DNA from 3 places in the Fundidesulfovibrio sp. genome. Region 3 is predicted to be linked to each of the others. Evidence: riboswitches for the same ligand, from Rfam matches in the RefSeq annotation. Region 3 holds a riboswitch; each other region holds the start of a gene.
The links. Region 3 has a riboswitch for cobalamin ahead of ACV4UX_RS05060 (sirohydrochlorin cobaltochelatase). Riboswitches for the same ligand answer to the same signal wherever they lie in the genome.
Positions count from the first base shown of each region.

Region 1: it holds a riboswitch for cobalamin, as region 3 does, so the genes downstream of both, ACV4UX_RS01850 (radical SAM protein) here and ACV4UX_RS05060 (sirohydrochlorin cobaltochelatase) in region 3, are expected to answer to the same signal.
Region 2: it holds a riboswitch for cobalamin, as region 3 does, so the genes downstream of both, cbpA (modified peptide precursor CbpA) here and ACV4UX_RS05060 (sirohydrochlorin cobaltochelatase) in region 3, are expected to answer to the same signal.

Region 1 covers NZ_JBZVFJ010000006.1:37,634-45,558, forward strand. Annotated here, with positions in the region: gene ACV4UX_RS01835 (IMP cyclohydrolase) at 1-251, shown strand, start outside; gene ACV4UX_RS01840 (ribonuclease catalytic domain-containing protein) at 271-2,385, shown strand; gene plsY (glycerol-3-phosphate 1-O-acyltransferase PlsY) at 2,428-3,018, shown strand; cobalamin riboswitch at 3,287-3,478, shown strand; gene ACV4UX_RS01850 (radical SAM protein) at 3,701-4,492, shown strand; gene ACV4UX_RS01855 (ribonucleoside triphosphate reductase) at 4,410-6,431, shown strand; gene ACV4UX_RS01860 (hypothetical protein) at 6,560-7,249, shown strand; gene ACV4UX_RS01865 (DUF2442 domain-containing protein) at 7,353-7,613, opposite strand; gene ACV4UX_RS01870 (AbrB/MazE/SpoVT family DNA-binding domain-containing protein) at 7,797-7,925, shown strand, end outside.
Region 2 covers NZ_JBZVFJ010000021.1:2,006-9,930, forward strand. Annotated here, with positions in the region: gene ACV4UX_RS04625 (esterase/lipase family protein) at 1-353, shown strand, start outside; gene cbpB (peptide-modifying radical SAM enzyme CbpB) at 521-1,924, opposite strand; gene cbpA (modified peptide precursor CbpA) at 1,927-2,028, opposite strand; cobalamin riboswitch at 2,132-2,260, opposite strand; gene ACV4UX_RS04640 (TapB family protein) at 2,380-3,006, opposite strand; gene ACV4UX_RS04645 (MamS/MamX family magnetosome protein) at 2,996-3,484, opposite strand; gene ACV4UX_RS04650 (hypothetical protein) at 3,559-4,551, opposite strand; gene ACV4UX_RS04655 (hypothetical protein) at 4,891-5,499, shown strand; gene ACV4UX_RS04660 (cyclic di-GMP phosphodiesterase) at 5,520-6,755, shown strand; gene ACV4UX_RS04665 (aminopeptidase) at 7,064-7,925, opposite strand, start outside.
Region 3 covers NZ_JBZVFJ010000023.1:9,446-17,370, reverse strand. Annotated here, with positions in the region: gene ACV4UX_RS05070 (alkaline phosphatase) at 1-1,335, shown strand, start outside; gene ACV4UX_RS05065 (YibE/F family protein) at 1,539-2,870, shown strand; cobalamin riboswitch at 2,938-3,124, shown strand; gene ACV4UX_RS05060 (sirohydrochlorin cobaltochelatase) at 3,261-4,163, shown strand; gene ACV4UX_RS05055 (FecCD family ABC transporter permease) at 4,284-5,291, shown strand; gene ACV4UX_RS05050 (ABC transporter ATP-binding protein) at 5,284-6,057, shown strand; gene ACV4UX_RS05045 (ABC transporter substrate-binding protein) at 6,054-6,938, shown strand; gene cobI (precorrin-2 C(20)-methyltransferase) at 6,935-7,633, shown strand; gene ACV4UX_RS05035 (flagellin N-terminal helical domain-containing protein) at 7,850-7,925, shown strand, end outside.

The DNA of each region.
Region 1 (7,925 bases), on a different contig from region 3:
CCCTGGCCCAGTCCCTGGCCGAGATCGAGGCCAAGACCAAGGCCGACCGGGGCGGACTGCCCGGCAGCGCCCTGGTCTCCGACGGCTTCTTCCCCTTCCGCGACGGCGTGGACCTGGCCATCGCCCAGGGCGTCACGGCCATCGCCCAGCCCGGCGGTTCCATCCGCGACTGGGAGGTGATCCAGGCCTGCAACGAAGCCGCGCCCCAGGTGGCCATGGTCTTCACCGGCCAGCGCTCCTTCAAGCACTAGGCCCGCACCGGAGACGCGCTTGACCAGGCATCCCAGCATCCAGAGCCTCCCCCTGCCGGGCACGGTGGTGGAATACCTCCAGGGCAACGAGCCCCACCTGGCATGGGTGGAGGAGGCCTCGGGCGACAAGCTCAGGCTCTACACCCTCACCCGGCGCGAGGTGAAGCTTGCCGGGGCGCGCCTGCTGCCCTGGCTGGGGCCGCGCCACGAGGGGGCCTTCAACCGCGAGGGGATCCTCGAAAAGCTCAAGGAACACGCGGCCCGGCGCGAGTCGCTTCGCGCCGGGCTCGACCCCCTGGAAATCTGGGAGCTGGCCCAGGGAGAGGTGTCCCAGAACTCCGCCGCATGGTTCGCGGGCCTGGCCTTCGAGCAGCCCGACGTGGACCAGGTGGCGGCCATGGGCCGGGCGCTGCTCTCGGTGAAGACCCACTTCAAGTTCCAGCCGCCCAACTTCGAGGTCTATCCCGCCGAAACCGTGGAGCGCCGCCTGGCCGAGCAGGAGGCCGCCCGCGAGCGCGAACTGGTGGTCACGGCGGGACACGCCTTCTTCCAGGAGCTGTGGGCCGGGTGGTCCTCGGGGCGGCGCAAGGACCCGGCGCGCCTGGAGGCCCAGCTGGACCCCTCGGCCGCCCGGCGGCTCAAGGACCTGCTGCGCGCCATCATGGCCGACGCCGAAAGCCAGGAACACGGCCCCCTGTGGCAGCAACTGCGCAAGGGGCTGCCCGAGCACCCGGCCCAGGCCCTGATCCTGGCCCAGGAGTGGGGCATCGTGGGGCCCAACCACAACGTGCTCCTGGACCAGGCGGGCTACGACGAGGGCGACGCCTGGAGCGAAGCCTTCGCCGGCGAGATCGAGGCCCTCGGGCGCGACTTCCAGGCCCGGCGCGAGCCGCCCCTGGACTCCCTCTTCCTGAGCATCGATTCCCCCACCACCCGAGACATCGACGACGCCTTCCACGTGGAGCGCCTTCCGGACGGCTGGCGCGTGCGCATGGCCCTGGCCAGGCCCACGCTCTCCTGGAACTTCGAGAGCCCCCTGGGCCGGGCCGTGGCGCGCCGCGCCTCGAGCCTCTACCTGCCCGAGGGCGACAGCCACATGCTCCCCGAGGCCCTGGGCTGCGGGCTCTACAGCCTCAAGGCCGGGGAGGACCGCCCCGCCCTGGTGCTGGACTGGGAGCTGGACCCCGAAGGCGGCGCGCGCTCCTTCGCGCCCTCCCTGGGCTGGGTGCGCGTGGCGGCCAACCTGACCTACGAGGACGTGGAGGCCGCCCTGGCACGGGGCGACGCCCCGCCCGAGGCGGCGGCCGCGCGCGACCTGGCGAGCCTGCTGCGCAAGGCGCGCGTGGAGCGCGGGGCCGTGGTCATCGACCGGCCCGAGCCGCGCATCGAACTTTCCGGTTACCCCGGGGCGACCGGCGTGGAGATCGGCCCCGGCAAGGATTACCCCGAGGCCCAACTGGCCGTGAGCGAGCTGATGATCCTGGCCAACGCCTCCATGGCCGCCTGGGCCGGGGAGCGGGGGGTGGCTCTCTTCCACCGCGTCCAGGACGTGACGCTTCCTGCGGGCTACGCCGGGGTCTGGACCGACCCCGTGGACATGCACCGCGTGGTCAAGCAGCTCTGCGGGGCCTCCCTGGAGGCGCGCCCGGGCCGCCACGCCAGCCTCGCGGCCGAGGCCTACGCGCCGGTCACGTCGCCTCTGCGGCGCATGTCGGACTTCGTGAACCTGGCCCAGGTGGAGGCGTATCTCGCCACGGGCGCGCCCAGGCTCACGCGCGAGGCGCTCCAGGAGTCCCTCGCGCCGTTGGCGGCGCGTCTGGACGCCGTGGCCATGGTGCAGCGGGGCAGGCCGCGCTACTGGAAGCTCGCGCACCTGCAGCAGGTGGGCCGCGAGCGCGATCTCGAGGCCGTGGCCCTGGAGGAGTGCGGGCACCTCGCGGCGCTCAGCCTGACCACGCTCCAGATGTACACCCGCGTCCCGCGCGACATGCTGGGCGGCCCCTTCCAGGCCGGACAGCGCTTCCGCGCGCGCGTGGGCAAGGTGGACCCCCTCACCGGCGAATTCCGGGTGCTCTCCCTGCGCGAGGCGGACGAGAAGCCCGAGGCCGGAGAGTGGCCGCCGAAAGTGGACTAGGACGCCCGGAACCGACCGAAACCCTCGCGCAAGGAGCAAGAAGTGCTCGCGAAGATCCTCTGGCTTGGCCTGGCCTACCTGGCGGGTTCGTTCCCCTTCGGGCTGTTCATCGCCCAGGCGGCGCGCGGCATCGACCCGCGCACGGCGGGCAGCGGCAACATCGGGGCCACCAACGTGGCCCGCCTGTGCGGCACGAAGCTCGGCGTGCTCACCCTGGCCTGCGACGCCCTCAAGGGCTTCATCCCCGTGGCCGTGGCCTGGAAGCTGGGCGGCGGCTGGTACGCCTCGCTCACGGCCCTGGCCTGCGTGGGCGGGCACATGTTCCCGGTGTTCCTGCACTACAAGGGCGGCAAGGGCGTGGCCACGGCCATCGGGGCCGTGCTGGCCCTGTGCCCGTGGGCGGCGGTGGTCTCGGGGCTCTCCTGCGCGGCGCTCATCGCGGCCTCGGGTTTCGTCTCGGTGGGCTCGCTCTTCTTCGCGGCCAGCCTGCCCTTCACGGCGGCGTGGTTCGGCCCGGGGAGCATCGTGCCCTTCACCACGGTGATCGCGGCGCTCATCGTCTGGAAGCACAAGGACAACATCCGCAGGCTTCTGGCCCGCGAGGAGAAGCCGTGGCGCAAGAAGGCCGCCTGAGGCGTCGCGCCTCCGGCATCGCCTGAACCTGCCCCCTGGACCTGGGCGCGGCCTTCGCGCCGCGCCCGCGCAACCCGGGGGCGCCCTCCTCGCGGGTGGACGGCGGCCCCGTGCCGGGGCGCAAGCCCCCGTCGGGCCTGCATTCTGGAGCTGCCGCGGCGAGGCGCGCCAGTTCCCGTACCTGGGCCTCCTGTCCGGCTCCGGGGGGTGAGGGAACTATTTCCTCCGCCAGATGAGGGGGTTGCGAGAAGGCCCCCCTCTTTCGGTTTGACACTCCCGCAGCCCGGGAATATTTTCTCCCCCGACGCCCTGGAAAACGGAAGACGGTGCGAATCCGTCGCAGGCGCGCTGCTGTGACCGGCACGATACCGGGCGGTAAGCCACTGGGAGACGCTCCCGGGAAGGCCCCGCGCACCACCCGGCCGGAAGCCAGAAGACGTTCCAGGGATGCGATGGCCTCGCCCCGCGCACGGGCGGCGGGCTGCCGGACTTCGGCCGCCGTGACGGCGTCCGCCCACCACCCTTCGGCTTCCCGACGTTGCGTTCTGCCTGTTGTTGAAAAGGCGCGGCCTTTCGAGGTGTTGTGATTGCGTATCGGCAACACTTGAGAATGATGCACCTTTTTTTACTTCATGGGGCTTGCCGATTCTGCTACGAGCACCTTTGATTTTTTGAGACGAGCATGGAACATCACGCACGCCACGCCACCACCACGCCCCTGCCCCGCATCCGGGCCGTCACGCCCCTGTCGCTGTGCGACTGGCCGGGCCGCAGCGCCGCCGTCCTCTACCTGGGCGGGTGCAACCTGCGCTGCCCCACCTGCCACAACGCCTCGCTGGCCTTCACGCCCAGCCGCCATCCGTCCCTGGACGCTTCCGCCGTCCTGAGGTCCCTGGCCGCCCGGGCGCGCTGGCTCGACGGGGTGGTGGTCTGCGGGGGCGAGCCCACCCTCGATCCCGGGCTCTACCCGCTGGTGCAGGCTCTCGACGCCCTGGGCCTGCCCGTGAAGGTGGACACCAACGGCATGGCCCCGGACGTGGTGGAGCGTCTTTTCGATGCGTGCCCCCGCACGTGTTTCGCCGTGGACGTGAAAGGCCCCTGGGAGAAATACCCCGTCCTCACGGGCGGGGCGGCCTCTCCGGAGGCGGCCCGCGAACGGCTGGAGGCGGTTTTCGCCCTGGCCGCGCGGGATCCCGCCCGCTTCCGCTTCCGCATCACCCTCGTGCCGGAGCTCACGCCGGATGACGTGAGCGCAGCCAGACGGCAACTGCCCCCGTGCTTCACCCTGAACGAACAAACCTACCTGCCCCCTCCGGCCGGGAAGGAGACCGCACATGCCCTTGCAGATCCAGAAGCGCGACGGCTGCCTGGAAACCTGGTCCCTGGAGCGCATCGCCCAGGCCATCCTGAAGGCCCTCAAGGCCAGCGGCGTGCAGGACCCGCTGCTCTCCAAGCGCCTGGCGCGCAAGGTTGAGGAAAAGCTCGCCGACGTGGACGTGCCCCTGCAGGAGCACGTCCAGGACACCGTGGAGCGCGTGCTCATGGAGTCGCGCCTGTTCGACGTGGCCAAGCGCTTCATCATCTACCGCGAGAAGCGCCGCACCCTGCGCGAGCAGAAGGCGGCCTTCCTGGACATCGCCGACACCATCGACACCTATCTCTCCAAGGCCGACTGGCGCGTCTCCGAGAACGCCAACATGTCCCACAGCTTCCAGGGCCTGATGCTGCACCTCTCAGGCACCGTGCAGGCCCGCTACGCCCTGGAGAAATACCCCGAGGAAGTGCGCGCCGCACACGACCACGGCTATTTCCACATCCACGACCTCTCCTTCGGCCTGGCCGGCTACTGCGCGGGCTGGAGCCTGCGCGACCTGCTCCTGGAGGGCTTCAACCTGGAAGGGCGCTCCTCCGCCGGTCCGGCCAAGCACTTCGACTCGGCCCTTGGCCAGATGGTCAACTTCCTGGGCACGCTCCAGAACGAGTGGGCCGGGGCACAGGCCTTCAACAACGTGGACACCTACCTGGCCCCCTTCATCCGCCATGACGGGCTCAACTACCAGCAGGTGCGCCAGGCCGTGCAGAAGTTCGTCTTCAACCTGAACACCACCTCGCGCTGGGGCGGCCAGACCCCCTTCACCAACCTGAGCTTCGACCTCACGCCCCCCAGGCACGTCGCCAAGGAGGCGGCCATCGTGGGCGGGGCCTTCCAGGACGCCACGTACGGCGACTTCCAGGCCGAAATGGACATGTTCAACAAGGCCTTCCTGGAAGTGATGAGCGAGGGCGACCACTACGGCCAGATCTTCTCCTTCCCCATCCCCACCTACAACGTCACGGAAGATTTCCCCTGGGATTCCGAGATCGGGACGAGCCTCCTGGAGTTGACCGCCCGCTACGGCGCGCCCTACTTCCAGAACTTCATCAACTCCGATCTCTCCCCTGAGGACGTGCGCTCCATGTGCTGCCGCCTGCAGATGGACCTGCGCGAGCTGCGCAACAAGGTGGGCGGGCTCTTCGGCGCGGGCGACCTGACCGGCTCCATCGGCGTGGTGACGCTCAACCTGCCCAAGCTGGCCTACCTGGCCCAGGGCGAGGAGGACTTCCTGGACCTGGTGGCCGAGTACGCCGCCCTGGCCAAGGACGCCCTGGAGTTCAAGCGCAAGCTCATCCAGGAGCAGCTGGACCGGGGCATGTTCCCCTATTCGGCGCGCTACCTCAAAAACGGCTACAAGGGCCACTTCTCCACCATCGGGCTGGTGGGCGGGCACGAGGCCTGCCTGAACATCCTGGGCAAGGGCATCGAGACCGACGCAGGCATCCGCCTGATGACGCGCGTGCTGAACCACCTGCGCGAGATCACCAGCCGCTTCCAGGAGGAGACGGGCCACCTCTACAACCTGGAGGCCACCCCGGCCGAGGGCACCAGCTACCGCCTGGCCAAGATCGACAAGAACCTCTACGCCGACATCAAGGCCTCGGGCAACGGCACGCCGTACTACACGAACTCCACCAACCTGCCCGTGGGGCACTGCGAGGACGTGATCGCGGCCCTGGAGCACCAGAACAAGCTGCAGCCGCTCTACACGGGCGGCACGGTGTTCCACACGTTCCTGGGCGAGGCCGTGGCGGACACCGAGGCCCTGAAGAGCTTCATCATCAAGGCCTTCCGCATGACGAAGATCCCGTACCTCTCCATCACGCCCACGTTCAGCGTGTGCAAGACGCACGGCTACATGTCCGGCGAGCACTTCGAGTGCCCCACCTGCGGCGAGGACGCGGAGGTGTTCACGCGCATCGTGGGCTACTACAGGCCCGTCTCGCGCTGGAACAAGGGCAAGAAGGCCGAATACGGCGACCGCGTCACCTACGGCATGGAAATGGGCATGTGCGGGTGCGAGCCGGGGCAGTTGTAAGCTGCCGGAATACTATGATTGAAAGGCGGGGAGCTTCGGCTCTCCGTTTTTTTTGTTGCCGGTGATGGTGATTTTTAATAGGTTGGATGCGAATGCTGTTGTCCGATAGTCGATCGAAGGGGGATGTCATGCCGGAGAGCGGGCAATCCGTACAAGGCCTTTCGTCGGTATTTTCGGGAGAAGTGATTCTTGAAAAGATCAACGCGAACTTGGAAAAGGCGCAAGGGCGTTTGGTACAGGGTTTGGTGTCCCTTGCGGTGTTGTTGGTTTTGCTTGGGTTGTTCGCCTCAGGCGAGTTGTCGAGTTTGACTACAAACGGGCAAGAAATAAACTATCGACCTGCGATAATTCTTATCCCCCTGTTGTTTTCGTCGATATTCTGTTATGTGTGCCATAAACTCGACTATGCTGTGGCGGCAAGCGCCAAATTCGTCGAGGTGTTGAATAGTCTTGATGCTAAGGTTGTTGAAACGATGGCGCATGCCTTTGCATTTGGACTGGGTGCAGCTAATGTGTGGTCGTTCTTTGGAGAATTGAAAGCAGAGCCGATGCGTGTTTTTAATGTGTTGTTGATGCAGCGTAATATGTTGAAGTGGTTGCTGCGCATGTATGTTTTGATGAGTTTTGGCATTATTGTTGTGAGATTTAATATTATTGACACAGGATTTAATTCTTCGTGGCAGCTGCAATACTTGTCATTTGTGCAGCAAGTGTGGTGCGCACTGGTGTTTGTTGTTGGGCTGTGGTGTATGGTTTCGTCCTACTACACTACGTCAAGCAACGCTCGATATTATCTGGAGAAATTCACCAGCTCCTAAAAGGCGCGAGGTTCCTTGTGGTGGTCAAGATGCGATGGGGCAGGGCGTTCAATGCGGCAACCTTCCCTCGTTTGCGAGATGCATCCCCTGGTAGCGTCGCCACCTACGCCGCCCTCTCCCGTTTTCCCTTGATCTCCTCGTACAACCCGCCCGGGGCCACGTCTTCCCCGCCGGGCCAGCAGACCGTGCACGTGGCGGCGTCGACGCGCGCCTGCCCGAAATAGTCTTCATCCGCCCACGGGGCGAACACTCCCACGTGCGGCACGTCGGACAAATCCGCCACGCCGTGCCGCCCGTCGGCGGACGTCACTTCCAGGCGGTCTCCGGGCAGGGCCTTGGCCGTCGTCGCTTCCCGGGGGATCATGGCTACTCCAGCGGCTCGTTGGGGTTCAAGGGGGCGAACGCCAGGCCCAGACGCAAACTTGTACGCCTTCCCTTGCCTGTCTTCATTCCGCGTCCTCGCGTCAAGACCGTTTCCCATGCCTAGCCATTCGCTTGCCAACCTGCCTTCCTCAGGTTATATAAAAGTATAATTTGGGAGGAGCCCATGCACACCACAAACCTGCGCAAAGTCGGCGGTTCCGTCATGCTGGCCGTTCCGCCCGCCATCCTGGACCTGCTGCACTTGCAGGCCGGGGCCACCGTGGGCCTTGCCGTGGACAACGGCCGCCTTGTG
Region 2 (7,925 bases), on a different contig from region 3:
TGTTCCACACGAAGGTGCTTGAAAAGAAACACTCCAATCAGGTCAACCCGGCATTTCGCTGCTTTTACGTGGACCGCAACGACCTCTTCGCACTCTACTACGACCAGATCAATGTCCCAGCCGACAAGGTGCTCACCCTCACCGTAAGCGCCGCTCCGCCCGGACCCAACATCACTTACCTGAACCAGCACGCCGGGCAGGGCCAGGGCCGCATCAAGGTGCACTGCGAGAATCTCAACGACCGCGACCAGTTGGATCAGTTCCGCCTGCGGCGCAACACGACGCACTTCCTCAAGCTCGTGATCCCGCGCACGCCCAAGGACGAGGTTTTCAAGCTCAAATTAGCGCCTTAAGGAGAAGGTGCACCGGCGACCAGGAGGATGCCCACCGGTCCCGCAATTCTTCGCGGGGGTCACCGGCGGCGACTGGAATAATGATGAAGATATTCGGCCGCCGAGCGGCGCGGGCCAAGCCAGCGCCGCACGGCGGCCGGTTCTTTTGATCGAGGGAGTACGCGGAGCTAGGCCGTGAACTCGAAAGTGGTCTCCACGCCCTCGTCCCAGCCGTCCCAGAGGAAGTCGTCCGCACGGCCGTCCGCGATCAGCCGGAAGGCGGAGCGGGCCTGTTCCTCGTAGAAGCGGCAGAAGGCCCCCTTCCGGTCCATGCCGCCGTTCATCTCGGCGGCCTCGGCCGGACAGGGGGAGCCGCAGAAGTGCCGCACGGCGCAGCGCGAACACTCTTCGATGTCCTCCACCTTGCGCCCGGTCACGGCCTTGAAGGGCGCGCTCTCCAGGATGTCGCCCAGGCTGTCGGCGAAGAGGTTGCCGCCCCGCCAGTCGGGCAGGCCGATGAACTCGCTGCAGGGGAACACGTCGCCGCCCGGCGCCAGGGCGAAGAAGCAGCGCCCGCCGCCGCAGGGCGAGATGTCGCACATGAGGCGGCGCGCCGTGGGGGCCAGGATCGAAAGCAGGATGTTGGCGAAGTTGCCCACAACGAGCTTGCGCCCGGTCTCCTTGTAGAGTTCGTGGGAGCGCTCCAGGGCCTTGACGAACCAGCGGGCCGCCACGTCCTCGTCGGGCTTGATCTCGCGCGCTCCGGGCAGGGTGCAGCGCACCATGTTCAAGAGGCAGGTGCTCACGCCGTACTTGTGGAAGAACTCCACCACCTTGGGCAGCGTGCGCACGTTGCCGTCGGTGACCGTGCAGATGACGCTGAAGGCCGGATAGCCCGCCAGCTTCTCCATGGCCCACAGCACCTTGCGCGAAACGCCCTCCCCGCCCCAGGTGACGCGGGCGCGGTCGGCCACGGCTGCGCTGGCCCCGTCCAGGGAGACGCCCACGCCCACCCCGCGCTCCGTGAGGAAGGCGATGGCCTCCTCGTCCAGAAGCGTGGCGTTGGTCTGGATGCCGAAGCGGAAGTTCTCCTGGTGGCGCTCGATGCCGGCGAACATGGCTTCCCTGTTGAGCAGGGGCTCCGCGCCGTGGAACACCACCTGGGGGCGCGTCCCCTCGGGGAGCGTGGCGTCGAAGTGGGCCTTGAGCCGGTCAAGGGCCTCCAGGAGGCGCTCCTTGGACATGTGCTCGCCGCCGGAACGCATCGCTGCCGGGATGTAGCAGTAGGCGCAGTTGAGGTTGCAGCGCTCGGTGGGGTTGAAATAGACCGCCGAGGGCGAGAGCCCGAAGCGCAGGCGGCGCATCTCCTCGGCGAAGCGGTCGGCCTGACCGGCGTAGGCCTTCAGGAACTTGCGGCTCGTGAGGGTCCGGCCCAGCTTCTCGGTGCGCACCAAGGCCCAGAAGGCCGTGTCGGGGTCCACCACCGCCATGTACTCGCGATGGCCGATGTCCACGGGCTGGAGCGCGGGGCCGGAGCCGGTGTTGAAGTGGCGGCCCCGCTCCGGGGCCGCCGCGTCGCGCTTGGTGGACATCGTTACTTCTTGGGGTCCATGAGGATGTAGTGGGAGAGCCCCGTGCCGTCGGCCTTGCAGGTCTTGCGGATGGCGATCACGTCCTTCTTGCCTTTGCCTTTCATGGTTCCTCCGGTGGTGGGGTTGCGGAAAAAGAAAAGGGTTCCGGCAGGAGCATCCTGCCGGAACCCTTTGCCTTCAGGTTCCGATGGGTTGGCGATTCGACAGGTCTTCTGGCTTCCGGATCCTGCGCGCGGGGGCGGCCTTCCCGGGGAAACCCCAGTGACCGGCTTTCGCCATGCCCTCGCGCGTCCCCGGTTACAGCGACGGGTTCGCCACGGATTCGCACCGTGTTCCGAGATGTCGTACGCAATCAGCGGCTTGATACCTTTTCGCGGCCCAAAGGTCAAACCCCGGGGCTGCCCCCCGCCGGATTTCCGAAGTCCGTCGACGTGCGCTCCTGCCGGGCCTCGGGGCTACTTCCTGCCATACTCCTGGAGCACGGCGTTGTGGCCGTGGGTGTCGGTGATACGCACGAAGTAGGCCGCTTCCGGGGCGTACCAGAGGGTGTAGGTTCCGCTCCAGCCGGTGGTGTTCCTCTTCTGCACCTTGATGCGGAAGGTCTTGAAGGTCCCGGCCGGGGTGGTGACCTCCTCGGAGGCCTCCACGGTGACTGTGTTGGTGTAGCTGGCGCTGCCCTTGGCCGTGCTGGCGCTCTGGGTAAAGGTCCGCGTCTGGCCCACGGCCAGGGGGAAGAAGACGTAGGCGTCGGTTCCCGAGTCCACGGAGTAGGCCAGCAGCGAACCGTTGGAACTCTTGACGGAGAGATCGCGCCCGAGCACGGCCTTGCGGGCCTGGTCGCCGTCTCCGGTCAGGACGATCTCGTCGCCCACGGATCGCACTTCCATGCGTTCGGCCAGGGCGTAGGGGCTTCTGGTCTTGGAGGAGAAGCGCCACCAGTCGCCGGGTTTCCACTGGGGGGCCTGGGCGGCGGGGAGCGGGGCCACTTCGGCGTGGCGCGAGGCGCAACCAGCCAGGGACAGGGCCAGAACCAGGAGCAGCAGACCCCGGAGAGATCGGGTGGCCGGGCCGTTAGTCGTCATCGGAGGACTTCCTTTCCTTGGCCAGTTCCTCGGCGCTCATGCTCCACCAGGGCATCCCGTCCTTGGTGCGGCGCACCTTGAGCTGGAGCTTCTCGTCCTTTTTCACCTTGGAGGCCAGCACCACCTCCTTGCCGCCGATGGTGGCCCAAACGCCCGTGACCTTCACGGAGTCGCCCTTGCGCAGCCCGATGGATTCCAGGTCCACGAAGGACTTGGGACCCAGGTGCACGGTCTCGGTTTTATTGTCCTTCTTGTCGCGCACCACGAGGGCCACGCCCTTGTCCATGCCCGGCAGGGGGACGATTTCCAGGATGTCTTCCACGCGTCCCTTGAAGGAGTCTGCCTCCTTGGGGTCGTAGGCCTTGTCGTAGGCCCCGCCCCGCTCCCAGCCCTTGATGTTGTCGGCGGCCAGGGCGGGCGCGGCGAGGCAGAATACGGCGAGGAAAGGAAGGACGGCGAAGCGGACGAACGATGCCATGGATTCCTCCGGAATGATGTGACGATTCTTGTTAGCTAATGCGCGAGGGCTCCGGTGTAAAGCCGTCGGCGTCGTCATGCGCCCGAGGGGGCGTGCCCGCCGGGGTCCGCCGCGTCCTGCCCGAGCCCGGTCTCCCCCGCCCCGCGCAGGCGCGCCAGGGCGTAGTCGTGCTCCGGGTCGCCCGGAAAGAGGAACTGGTAGGAGATGTTCTCGCGGCAGAAATCGTCGAAGGCTTCGGCCCAGTCCGCCACGGGGAGCGCGGCGCGGCGCTCCATGTGCAGCAGGGCGAAGAGCGGCTCGCGCCCGAAGGCTTCTGACCCGAAGAGGTACTTGCCCGCCATGTGGAAGGGCCTTCGCGAGGCGATGAGCGGGTTTCGCAGCGGCTCGGGCAGCATGGCCAGGGCGAAGGACTGCATTTCCGAAAGGTGGAAATTGCCGTAAAGGAACGCGCCCCATCGGTGAAGCTCCCCATGCAGGGAGTTGGGCTCCGTCTCCAGGTAGAAGCGCGCGTCCAGGCGCAGGCAGTAGGCGTCGGCCGTGTGGATGGCCAGGGCCATCTTGTTCACGCCCACATCGAAGGGCACTTTGGCCAGGTAGACCACATAGAAGCCTTTCAGTAGCTCGAAGAGGCCGTTCACGTACTCGGGCCGGTTGTAGTCCAGGAATTGCTCGTTGACCGCCCCTCCGAAGATGTTCTGGAGCATGATCGCCGGGGGGACCTGGTCCGGCTTGGCCGCGACCACGGCGGAGACGAAGGCCGGGTCCGTGGGGGCCAGGGCGTCGTCCGTGAGCAGGGAGGGGGTGACGTTCAAGAGCGCCGCATACCTGGACACCCTGTCGAAGGAGACTCCGGAGCGGATGTCCTCCTTGACGGTCTTGATGCTTTTGGGAAGGCCGCACTGCCCCCAGCGCTTCATGTTGAAGAGGTGGTTGGGGGCGGCGGTGTTGCTGCCCCAGGTTTTGCCCAGGAGCATGAAGGCCATGCGCAGCTTGTCTCCGGCGCGGGCCAGGCGTCCCTTGCGGGGTCTTCCGGGCGTTGCGGTCAACGGTTCCTGGGCTGGCGTCACGGCGTGCCTCCGGGGTCTCATCGCATCAGACCGATGCGCTGATTTCTACCCCTTTTCTGCCATATAATAAACCAAAAAAGGGCCATTGCCAAATCGGCCCCTGCCTCCGATTGTGCGGCCAACACGGGAGCGAATGCATGCGGGAAAAACAATCCTCTACTGGCTGCAGAGGCTCCGCGCGCCGGGCGGCCAGCGTCTCCGGCCACCCGCGGGGCTGGCCGGGCAGCGGAGGATCGGGCGGACGTTTCCGTGGCCCGGGATCCCAACCTCTCATCAGGAGGGTCCATCATGATGCGGCGCATCCAGGCAATTCCGGCCGATTCGTCGTCCGTGCCCCCCGTGCCGACCTGTGTCCCGGACCTCAGGAGCGCCCATCGCGTCGAGGTGACCCGGGACCTCGTCATGGAGTTGGCCGTCTGGTTCGGCCGGAGCCTGGGGTTGCACCGCATCCACCTGCGCGACCTCGGCTCTCCGGTGTTCACCCTGGGCAGGCCGCCCTACCCATGCATCGACAACATCTCGGCCGGGGGCCTCGGGCTCTCCTTCGCCGCCTCGGCCCCGTCGCAACTGGCTGCCCTGCGTGAGCGCCTGCCCCTGGCCCTGGTCTACTTCAAGCTTCACGACCCGGCCGGGACCAACTCCTGGCCCCTGGCCTTCATGGCCGGCTACGAGGTGAAACGCGTGCGCTACCATGAGGGGCGCATCTGCCTTGGGTTGAGCCTGGCCCTGGACGGGGTCCCCCACCCCGAGGAAATGGCCCTGGACTTCGTGGACGCGCGCAAGTACGGCATCGCCTGCCTCACCAAGTGGTGCGACGATTTGCACCGTCGCAACGTCCGGGGCGGCTGCGCCAAGGGCTTCCAGGGCCTGCGCCTGGACATGCTGCTCAGCCAGTTGGACGCCGCCCTGGCCGAACTTCCGGGCCGGTCGGTCTGCCCCGGAGCCTGACCCCGGGATTTCACGACGCCATGGCCAGTCCACACCGCCCCGCCCCTTTCGCCGCCGCCCCGTCGCCCAGCGCGGGGAGCCCCGAGCGCATCCGAAAGATCGCCGTCGCCGAATTGCGCCCGGGCATGACCGTGGTGGACACCGGTCTTTCCTGGACGGAACACCCCTTCCTCTATTCCGAGGCGGGTCCCGTGGACTCCCTGCGGCAGGTGGAGTCCTTGCTGGCCGAAGGCTACCGCGAAACCTTCATCCGGGAGGAACGCACGCCGCCGCCCCGCCAGCGTTCCGGCACGTCCCCTTCGCCCCGGCCCCTGCCGGATCCGGGCGACTACGCCAGGGCCAGGGCGCTCCAGGACGAATCCGTCGGGGTGATCAGCGCCTTCATCCGTGCCGCACGCCTGGGCAAACCCCTGGACCGGGAGGCTCCCGCGCGCCTGGTGGGGAAGGTGATCGATTCCGTGGCCGGAAACCCCGACGCACTGGTGAGCCTGGTGAATTTGCGCCGCAACGACGCCTATTCCTACACCCACTCCCTCAACGTTTCGGTTCTGGCGGTGGTGTTCGGGCAGCACCTGGGCCTGGACAAGGACGCGTTGCGCGGACTGGGAGAGTCCGGCCTCTTCCACGACCTGGGCAAAACCCGCATCCCGGACGCCATCCTGGACAAGCCCGGACGTCTCACCCCGGAGGAGTTCGCCGTGGTCAAGTCCCACCCGGGCGAGGGGGCGGACATCCTGGAGAGCCAGGGGCTCGCGTCTCCCAAGGTGTTGGCGGCCATCCGGGACCATCACGAGAAGTTCAACGGCGCGGGCTATCCCCGGGGGCTGGCCGGAGACAGACTGGAGCGGGCGGCGCAGATCGTGGGGCTCGTGGACTCCTACGACGCCATGACCAGCAACCGGCCCTACCGGCGGGCCATCCAGCCCAACACGGCCATGCGCATCCTGTTCGCCATGCGCGACAAGGACTTCTCGCGCGAACTGGTGGAATCGTTCATCAAATGCCTGGGCATCTATCCGGTGGGCAGCCCCGTGCGCCTGCGCGACGGCTCGGTGGCCCTGGTCTGCGGCTCCAACCCCGAGAGTCCCCTGCACCCCACGGTGAAGATCATCCTGGACGCGCGCATGCGTCCCCGGCCTCACCGCGTGCTGGACCTCGCCTCGCCCCAGGCCAAGGCCCTGGGCGACGCCGCGGTCATCGAAGCGCCCCTGGACATGTCCGTGCTGGGCATGGACCCGGCCGGATTCCTCTTCTGACGGGCAGGTCCGCCCATCGCGGCCCTTATGGCGCATCCTCTGGCGATAGCCGACCCCGGAAACGCGAAAAGCCCGGCGAGTGCCGGGCGTTTCGTGCATGCCCCGCGTCGCGGGGAAGAGGCCAAGGCCGGAGCGTCGTTCACCTGCGCGAGGGTCCGGCATTTCCCGGCAACGGAGCCGACGAGGATTCGTCGAGAGGTTTCTCGCGTTGCGTCCTCAAAATACGTCCATGCGGACAATCAAGGCAACCAGCCAAAACCATTGACTTTCTATCGGAAAGCATCCTTATGCTTTTCAAGATTGCGACACTAGCAGGCGAACTGGCCGTTCTCGTAGACCACCTTGATTCCGCCGCCGCGCAGACGCGCCGTGACGCGCTTGGGTTCGGTGTTCACCAGGTCCCAGTGGAGGGCCGAGTCGTTGAAGCCCAGTTCGGCCTTGCGGGCCTCGCTGAGTTCGGCGGGGTCGCCGTTGTAGGTGTCGGAGTAGGAGCTGCCCAGGGCCACGTGGCAGTTGCCGTGCTCGCCGCCGAAGTTCTCGTCGAAGAGGGTGTTGGCCATGAAGCGGTCGATGCGGGAAAAACGGCGGTCGGTCAGGGAGAACTCTCCCAACCTGGAAGCCCCGGCGTCCATGGCGACCTGCTTTTTCACGAAGTCCTCGCCCTCCTCGGCCTTCACGTCCGTCACCACGCCTTCGCGGAACTCCAGGCGCACGCCGCGCACGAGGTTGCCGTTGCGGTAGGAGGGCTGGTCGGCGAAGTAGACGCCTTCGGTACCGCGCCAGTCGGGCGAGAGGAACAACTCGAAGCTGGGGATGTTGTGCCCCGAGATGCCGATGAACCGGCGTTTGAGCCCGGGGGTGACGGTGAGGTCCACGTTGGCGGACTCCACGTGGTAGGCCTCCACGTCCAGGGCGTTGATCCACTCCTTGATGGCCGTGGCGTCCTTGTGGATGCGCCGCCATTCGGCCACGGGGTCGGCTGCGCGCAGGTGGCAGGCCTTGATCACCTGTTCGGTGAATTCCTTCTTGGTGAGCCCGGCGCAGCGCGCGTATTCGGCGGTGGGGTGCACGCAGAGCGTCCAGCCGAACTGCCCGGCCTCCTCTCGGCGGGTGAGGATGTCGCGGTAGGGCTTTCGGGCGATGGCGGTCTGGGCGATGCGCTTGGGGTCC
Region 3 (7,925 bases):
CCCGTGCACGGGGCCACCACCACCCACTCGCTCAACTCCGTCATCACCGATTCCGGGGCGGCCGGCACGGCGCTGGCCTCCGGCGTGAAGAGCTACAACGGGGCCATCGGCGTGGACGGCGAGCGCAAGCCCGTGAAGACCCTGGCCGAGATGGCCCGCGACAAGGGCATGAAGGTGGGCATCGTCTCCTCGGTCTCCCTGGACCACGCAACCCCCGCCTGTTTCTACGCCCACCGCCCCAGCCGCAACGACTATTACGAGATCGGCCTCGCCGCCCCGGCCTCGGGCTTCAACTACTTCGCGGGCGGCGGCTTCAAGGACCCCGAGGGCAAGAAGTCCAAGGCGGAAGGCCCCAAGGCGAATCTCTTCGAGGAGTTCAAGGCCAAGGGCTACACCGTGGCGAACACCCTGGAGGGCCTGAAGGCCCTGGCCAAGGGGCAGGACAAGGTGGTGGCCCTCAACCCCGTGCTGGACGCCGACAAGGCCCTGCCCTACGCCATCGACGCCGATCCCTCCCGCGAGTTCTCCCTGGCCCAGTTCACGGCCAAGGGCATCGAGCTGCTGGACAACCCCAACGGCTTCTTCCTGATGGTGGAGGGCGGCAAGGTGGACTGGGCCTGCCACGCCAACGACGCCGCGGCATCCATCCAGGACACCCTGGCCCTGGACCAGGCCGTCGCCGCCGCCGTGGAGTTCGCCGCGCGCCATCCCGAGGAGACGCTCATCGTGGTCACCGGCGACCACGAGTGCGGCGGCATGGCCCTGGGCTTCGCGGGCACCAAGTACGGCAACTACTACCAGTATCTGAAGCACCAGAAGCTCTCCTTCCAGGCCTTCGACGAGCGACTGCGCCAGTTCCGCAAGGACCACCCCGGCGACAAGGCCACCCTGGAGGCCGCCGCGCCCCTCATCCGCGAGGGCTTCGGTCTGGTGGTTCCCGTCGCAGAGGACCTGGAGGCCATGAAGAAGTCCCCGGTCCCCGACGAGAACAACACCTCCCCGGCCGACCCCTACGGCATGCACCTCAAACCCTTCGAGGTGGCCCTGGTGCAGGACGCCTTCAAGCGCTCCATGGCGGGCGAGACCGTCAAGTCCAAGGACCCCGCCGAATACCTGCGCTACGGCGACTACGAACCCCTCACCGTGACGCTCACCCGCATCCTGGACTCCAAGGCCGGCCTGGCCTGGACCACCTACTCCCACACCGGCATGCCCGTGATGACCTCGGCGCGCGGTGCGGGCGAACGCCTCTTCGAGGGCTACTACGACAACACGGAGCTGGCCCGGCGTCTCATGCGCGTGATCGACCCAGCCGTGCAGCTGGCCGCCAACTAATGTCGCGATTTTGAAAAACATGAAATGTGTTTCAAAATTAAAAAGCAATGATTTTAAGTGATTGCCTCAAGAGTCTGTATGGACGGATTTTGAGGACGCAACACTAGTCTCGCCCGGTCCGGTCTCGCACCGACCGGCCGGGGCCTTCGACACCCTCCACTCCGGGGGCGCGCTCCAGCGGGGCGCGCCCCTCCTGGCGCACCATGAACCCCACGCAAAACGGCCCATCGACTGATTCTCCGGCCCCGGCCGACTCGTTGAGCCCTCCGCAGGCCGCGCAGCCCGAACCCGCACGGAAAACGCTCCACCAGGGGGCTTCGGGCGCCGCCCGAGGCCCGTTTGCGGCGCACCACGCGCCCGGACCCCAGGAACCGGCGCCGACGAGCATCGCGCCCGAACGCCGCCGAGACGCGGTCCTCGTCTGCGTCTTCGCGCTGCTCGTGCTGGCCCTGGCCCTTGCGCCCACGGGGTTCGAGAACCGCCTGCCCACCGGGACCCTGGCCGTGAAGGCCCGCGTGATCTCAACCGACAACAGCAATCTGCGACAGTACGGCGTGGTCCTGGAAGGTGACCAGCGCGTCGAGGCCCAGGTGCTGGAAGGCCCCTTCGAGGGGCGCAGGGTCTGGGCCGACAACCTCTTCCTGGGCAAGCTGGAACTGGACCGTCAGTTCAAGCCCGGGGACAAGGCCCTGGTGGCCCTCACCGTACGCGGAGGGGAGATCGTGGGGGCCGTCGCCCAGGACCACTACCGCCTGGACGTGCAGCTCTGGCTCCTGGGGCTCTTCGCCCTGTTGCTGGCGGCCTACGCGGGTTGGACGGGGGTGAAGGCGCTCCTGAGCTTCGCCTTCGCGGCGCTGGCCATCTGGAAGATTCTTGTGCCGCTCTTCCTCACGGACCACGACCCCATCTTCGTCACCCTGGCCGTGCTTTCCTTGCTCATGGCCTCGGTGCTCTTCCTGGTGGGCGGGCTCAACCGCACGGCCCTGGCGGCCTACCTGGGGTCGCTCCTGGGCGTGGCCGCCACGTGCGCCATGGCTCTGGGCTTCTCGGGGGCCTTCGCCCTGCACGGCTCGGTGAAGGCCTACGCCGAGACGCTCTTCTACTCGGGCTACCCCCATCTGGACCTCACGCGCATCTTCCTGTCCACGGTGTTCCTGGGCTCCTCGGGGGCGGTGATGGACCTGGCCATGGACGTGGCCGCCAGCATGCGCGAGGTGGCCCTGCACCATCCGGGGCTGGGCTACTGGAGGCTGTGCGCCTCAGGGATGCGCGTGGGGCGCGTGGTGGTGGGCACCATGACCACCACGCTCCTGCTGGCCTACTCGGGCGGGTCCATGGCGCTCCTGATGGTGTTCATGGCCCAGGGAGTGCCCATGGCCAACGTTTTCAACATGAACCACGTGGCCGCCGAAGTGCTGAGCACCCTGGTGGGCAGCTTCGGCCTGGTGCTGGTGGCCCCCTTCACGGCCCTCACGGGGGCCTGGCTCCTGGGCGGACGCAAAGGGGCGCACGCCCCGGCGCGGGGCGAGGGCTGAGAGCCTGCCCTGGAGGCGTCGCGCCGGGGCCGCAAGAGCGCGAGTTGACTTTCTCCCGCCGCCGGGGATAGCGTGGACAGGTCCGGGTGCCCCCATCCTGGGGGAGAATAGGGAATCCCGTGGAAATCGGGAGCGGTCCCCGCCGCCGTGAGTTCCGTTTGCAATCCGCCCTTTCGCGCGCCACTGGGTGAAGCCCGGGAAGGCCGGGGCGGATGGAACGAGTCGGAAGACCTGCCCGGACCCTGTCTCAGGTTCCCGCACGGCGACGGGCTATTGCCGCGCGCGGATGCTCCGGAGGGCGAATACGGGCCGCCTCCCGCTCCCTTTATGGGACGGAAGGCGGCCTTTTTGCGCGCCCCGGCAACAGCCAAGCTCCAAGGGAGCAGTCTCATGCAGTCTTTCGTCCATCAACCGCGCCGCGCGGCGGCCCTGGCCCTGTGCCTCTTCCTCCTGACCCTCGCGCCCCAGGCGGCCCTGGCCCATGGCGGGCCGAAACCCGAGCGCGTCGGCATCCTCCTTGCGGCTTTCGGCACCACGGTCCCCAAGGCCGACCTGGCCTACAGGAACCTGCTGAAGAAGTTCGAGACCGCCTTCCCCGGCGTGGAAATCCGCCTGTGCTACACGTCGGCCATCGTGCGCCACAAGCTGGCCGAGGGCAAGAAACCCGTGAAGTTCGACTCCCCGGCGGAGGCCCTGGCCAAAATGGCGGACGAGGGCTTCACCAAGGTGGTGGTGCAGTCGCTCCAGACCATCCCGGGCGAGGAGTTCCACGCCCTCTCCGAAACGGCGCGGGCCTTTTCCGGCATGCCCAAGGGCATGGAGAAGGTGGTGACGGGCTGGCCGCTGCTGGCCACGGCCGACGACGTGGAAAAAACCGCCCGGGCGCTGGCTGCCATGGCCCCCGGCGGGCGCAAGCCCGGGGAGGCCCTGGTCTTCCTGGGCCACGGCACGAAGCACCCTGCCAACATCTACTACCCCGGCCTGCAATGGAGCCTCTGGAAAGCCGACCCCCTGGCCTTCGTGGGCACGGTGGAGGGCGTTCCCTCCCGGGAGGACGTGCTGGCCGCCCTCAAGGAGCGCGGCGTGAAAAAAGTCTGGCTCCTGCCGCTGTTGGCCGTGGCCGGAGACCACGCCCGCAACGACATGGCGGGCGACGAGGACGACTCCTGGAAGTCCGCGCTGGCCCGCGCGGGGATTGAGGCCGTGCCCGTGCTCAAGGGCACGGCCGACGCCGACGCCCTGGCCGCCGTCTGGATCGACCACGCCCGGCAGGCCCTGGAGCGCCTGCGCTAGGGCGCACGCCACGGGCCTGACGCCCGGAGCGCGCCCCTGTTGCGGGCGTCCCGGTCGAATCCGCCACGAACTCCCGGGGAGGGCCGCCCCTCCCCGGACAACCCCGAGGCCGACACGCCCATGTCCCGCACAGCCCTGATCCTTCTCGCCGCGTTGGCGTCCCTGGTGCTCCTGGCGGCGGGGGCCGGGGCCGTGGACGTTCCCGCGTGGGACGCGGCCCGCATCCTGGCGGCCAGGCTGGCCGGGCGGCCGGAGTGGCTGGAGGGCGTGCCGGAGGTCTCGCGCGCCCTGGTCTGGGAGGTGCGCCTGCCGCGCATCCTCACGGCCCTGGCGGTGGGGGGTTCCCTGGCCCTTTCGGGGGCGCTCTTCCAGGGGGTGCTGCGCAATCCGCTGGCCGACTCCTACACGCTGGGGGTTTCGGCGGGCGGAGCGCTGGGGGGCTGCCTCTGCCTGCTCCTGGGCTTCACGGCCCTGGGGCCGCTCTCGGTTCCGGTGTGTGCCCTGGCGGGGTCGGCCCTGGCCCTGGCGGTGGTGCTGGCCATGTCCCGCGCCGGGGGAGGGTTCGACTCCGTCACCCTTGTGCTGGCGGGCGTGATGGCCGCAGCCACGCTCCAGGCGTGCATCGGGTTCGTGAAGTTCGCGGCCGGGGAGAACGTGGCCGGGCTGGTGTTCTGGCTCCTGGGGGGGCTCAGCTCGCGCACCTGGGCCGAGGCCGGAGTGGCCTGGGCCGGGCTCTGCGCGGGGTTGCCCGCCGCCCTGTGGCTGGCGCGAGACCTCGACGCCCTCTGCCTGGGCGACGAGCAGGCCCGCGCCCTGGGCGTGGACGCCTCCCGCGTGCGCCTGGCGCTTCTTTGCGCGGCCGGTGCGCTCACGGCCTGTTCGGTGGCGGTGTCGGGCATCGTGGGCTTCGTGGGGCTCATGGCCCCGCACACGGTGCGTCTGGCCGTGGGGCCGGGCCACGCCAGGCTCCTGCCGCTCTCCACCCTGGCCGGGATGCTCCTGGTGCTGGGGGCGGACACGGCCTCGCGCACGCTTCTGCCCCACGAGGCCCCCGTGGGCGTGATCACGGCGCTCCTGGGCGGTCCGTACTTCTTCTTCCTCTTCGTGCGGGGGCGCGGCCGTGCTTGAGGCGAAAGGCCTGCGCGTGGACCGGGGCGGGCGCCTGGAGTCCGTGGACCTGCGCCTGGCCCCCGGTGATTTCCTGGCCGTGGTGGGGCCCAACGGCGCGGGCAAGTCCACGCTCTTGCGCGCCCTGGCGGGCCTCGCGCGGCCCTGCGGCGGCGAGGCGCTCCTGGAAGGGCGGCCCGTGGCGGGTCTCCCCCGGCGCGAGGCGGCCCGCCAGGTGGCCTATTGCCCCCAGCACGAGGACGGACGCTTCGGGTTCACCGTGCTGGAATCCGCGCTCCTGGGCCGCCATCCCTGGACGGGCCGCTTCGGGGAGCCCGGGGCCGAAGACCTGGCCCTGGCCCGCGCGGTGCTGCAGGAAACGGACCTCGCGCATCTCGCGCACAGACCGGTCACGGAGCTTTCGGGCGGCGAGCGGCGCAGGGCCTCCCTGGCGCGGACCCTGGCCCAGGCCGGGGCCTCCCCGCAGTCCGGCGGGGCGCGGGCGCTGCTCCTGGACGAGCCCACGGCGGGGCTGGACATCCGCCACGCCTTCCTGGCCATGGCCGCCCTGCGCCGTCGCGCCCAGGCCGGGGCGGCTGTGGCCGTGGTGCTGCACGACCTCAACCTGGCGGCCATGTACTGCCCCCTCGCGCTGGCGCTTGATGCCGGGCGCGTTGCGGCGTATGGCCCCACCTCGCGCGTGCTGGAGCCCGGCCTCGTGGCCCGGGTGTTCGGCGTGCGCTGCCGCGTCTCGGACGGGCACATCCTGTTTCTGGAGGATCGATGAGTCGCCGTTTCGCCGCCTTTCCGGCGGCCATTCCGCTGGCGGCCTTGCTGCTGGCGTTGGTTTTGCCCAGGGCCTTCGCGCAGGCTTCCCCGCGCATCGTGAGCCTGTATGCGGCCCACGCCGAGAACCTGGCCGCCATGGGAGCTGCCGGGCTGCTGGCCGGCGTGAGCGAACCCCTGGGCGACGTGCCCGTGGTGGGCGCGCGCGACGGCGCGGAGGCCATCATGGCCCTGCGCCCGGACATCGTGCTGGCCCGGCCCATGCACCGCAACACCCAGCCCGGGCTCCTGGAGCAGTTGGAGCGCCTGGGCGCGCGCGTGGTCTGCCTGCAGCCCGCCACCCTCGCGGAGCTGGTCCCCTACTGGCTGGAGCTTGGCCGCCTTGCCGGGCGCGAACGGGAGGCCCGCGCAATGGCCCGTCGCTTCGATGAAGAGCTGATCCTCCTGCGCGAACAGGCCGCCGGCATCGCCCCGCACAGGCGCAAGGGGGTGTTCTTCGAGGCCATCCACCGCCAGATGAAGACCGTGAGCCCGGACTCCCTGGCCGCCTTCGTGCTGGAGAGCGCCGGGGGCGTTAACCTGGCCGGGGACGCCCAGCCCGTGGCGGGGTCCAACATCGCCCACTTCGGGCTGGAGCGCGTGGTGGCCCTGGGCGACTCCCTGGAAGTCTACCTGGCGCAGAAAGGCCCCATGAACCCGGTGAGCGAGCCCGAAATCCGCGACACGCCGGGGCTGTCCAGCCTCAAGGCCGTGCGCGAGGGCCGGGTGGTGCTGGTGGACGAGGCGCTGGTGTCGCGCCCCACGCCGCGCCTGCTGGAAGGGGTGCGCGCCGTGGCCGCCGCGCTCTATCCCGAGCGCGTGCGGCAGGGAGGCGGGTCATGAGCCGGGGCGTGCTCCACGCGGTGGGCGTCGGCCCCGGAGACCCGGACCTGCTCACCCTCAAGGCCGTGAAGGCGCTCAGGCGCTCGGGCGTGGTCTTCGCGGCCTCGTCCACGCGCAACGACCACTCCCTGGCCCTGTCCATCGCCTCGGAACACCTGCCCCCGGGGACCCCCGTGGAGCTTCTGGGCTTTCCCATGACCCGCGACCAGGACGCCCTGGAGCAGGCCTGGCAGGCCAACGCCCGGCGCGTGCTGGACTTCCTGGATACCGGGCGCGATGCGGCCTTCATCACCCTGGGCGACCCCATGACCTACTCCACGTTCCTCTACCTCTGGCGCACCATGCGCGAAATGGACCCCCGGGCGATCGTGGAGGTCGCCCCCGGGGTGAGCTCCGTGATGGCGGCCGCCGCTGCCGCCGGGGTTGGGCTGGCCGAATCGGACCAGAGCCTGGCCGTGCTCTCGGGCGTGGACTCGGAGGCCAGGCTGCGCGCGGCCATCGAGGCCTGCGACACGGCGGTGATCCTCAAGGCCTACCGCAGCTATCCCCGGCTGCGCGCGCTCCTGTGCTCCATGGGCCTGGAGGACCGCGCCGTGCTGGTGAGCCGCGTGGGGCTCGAGGGCCAGCGCGTGCACGAAGGGCTGCCTCCCGAGGACCAGCCGCCCTATTTTTCGCTGATCATCGTGAAAAAATAGGACAAAATAAAATACAATCATTTTGGCCGGTTGCCTCTGTAGAGAGGCGGCCGGCCATTTGTTTGGCGGCTCAAAGCTCAAGGAGCACCTAAAGATTTTCCGGGAGCAAACGATAAGTACGTCAGAAAGGCCGAATACGCGCAGGCGGCCCGTCCGGGGGGAGGGGAGAAGCGGCGCCGAGGCAAGGATGCCACTGACATTCAAGGAGGAATCGTCATGTCGCTCGTAATCAACCACAACTTGATGGCAATGAACGCGGCCCGGAACCTGTCCCAGTCCTACTCGGACCTGG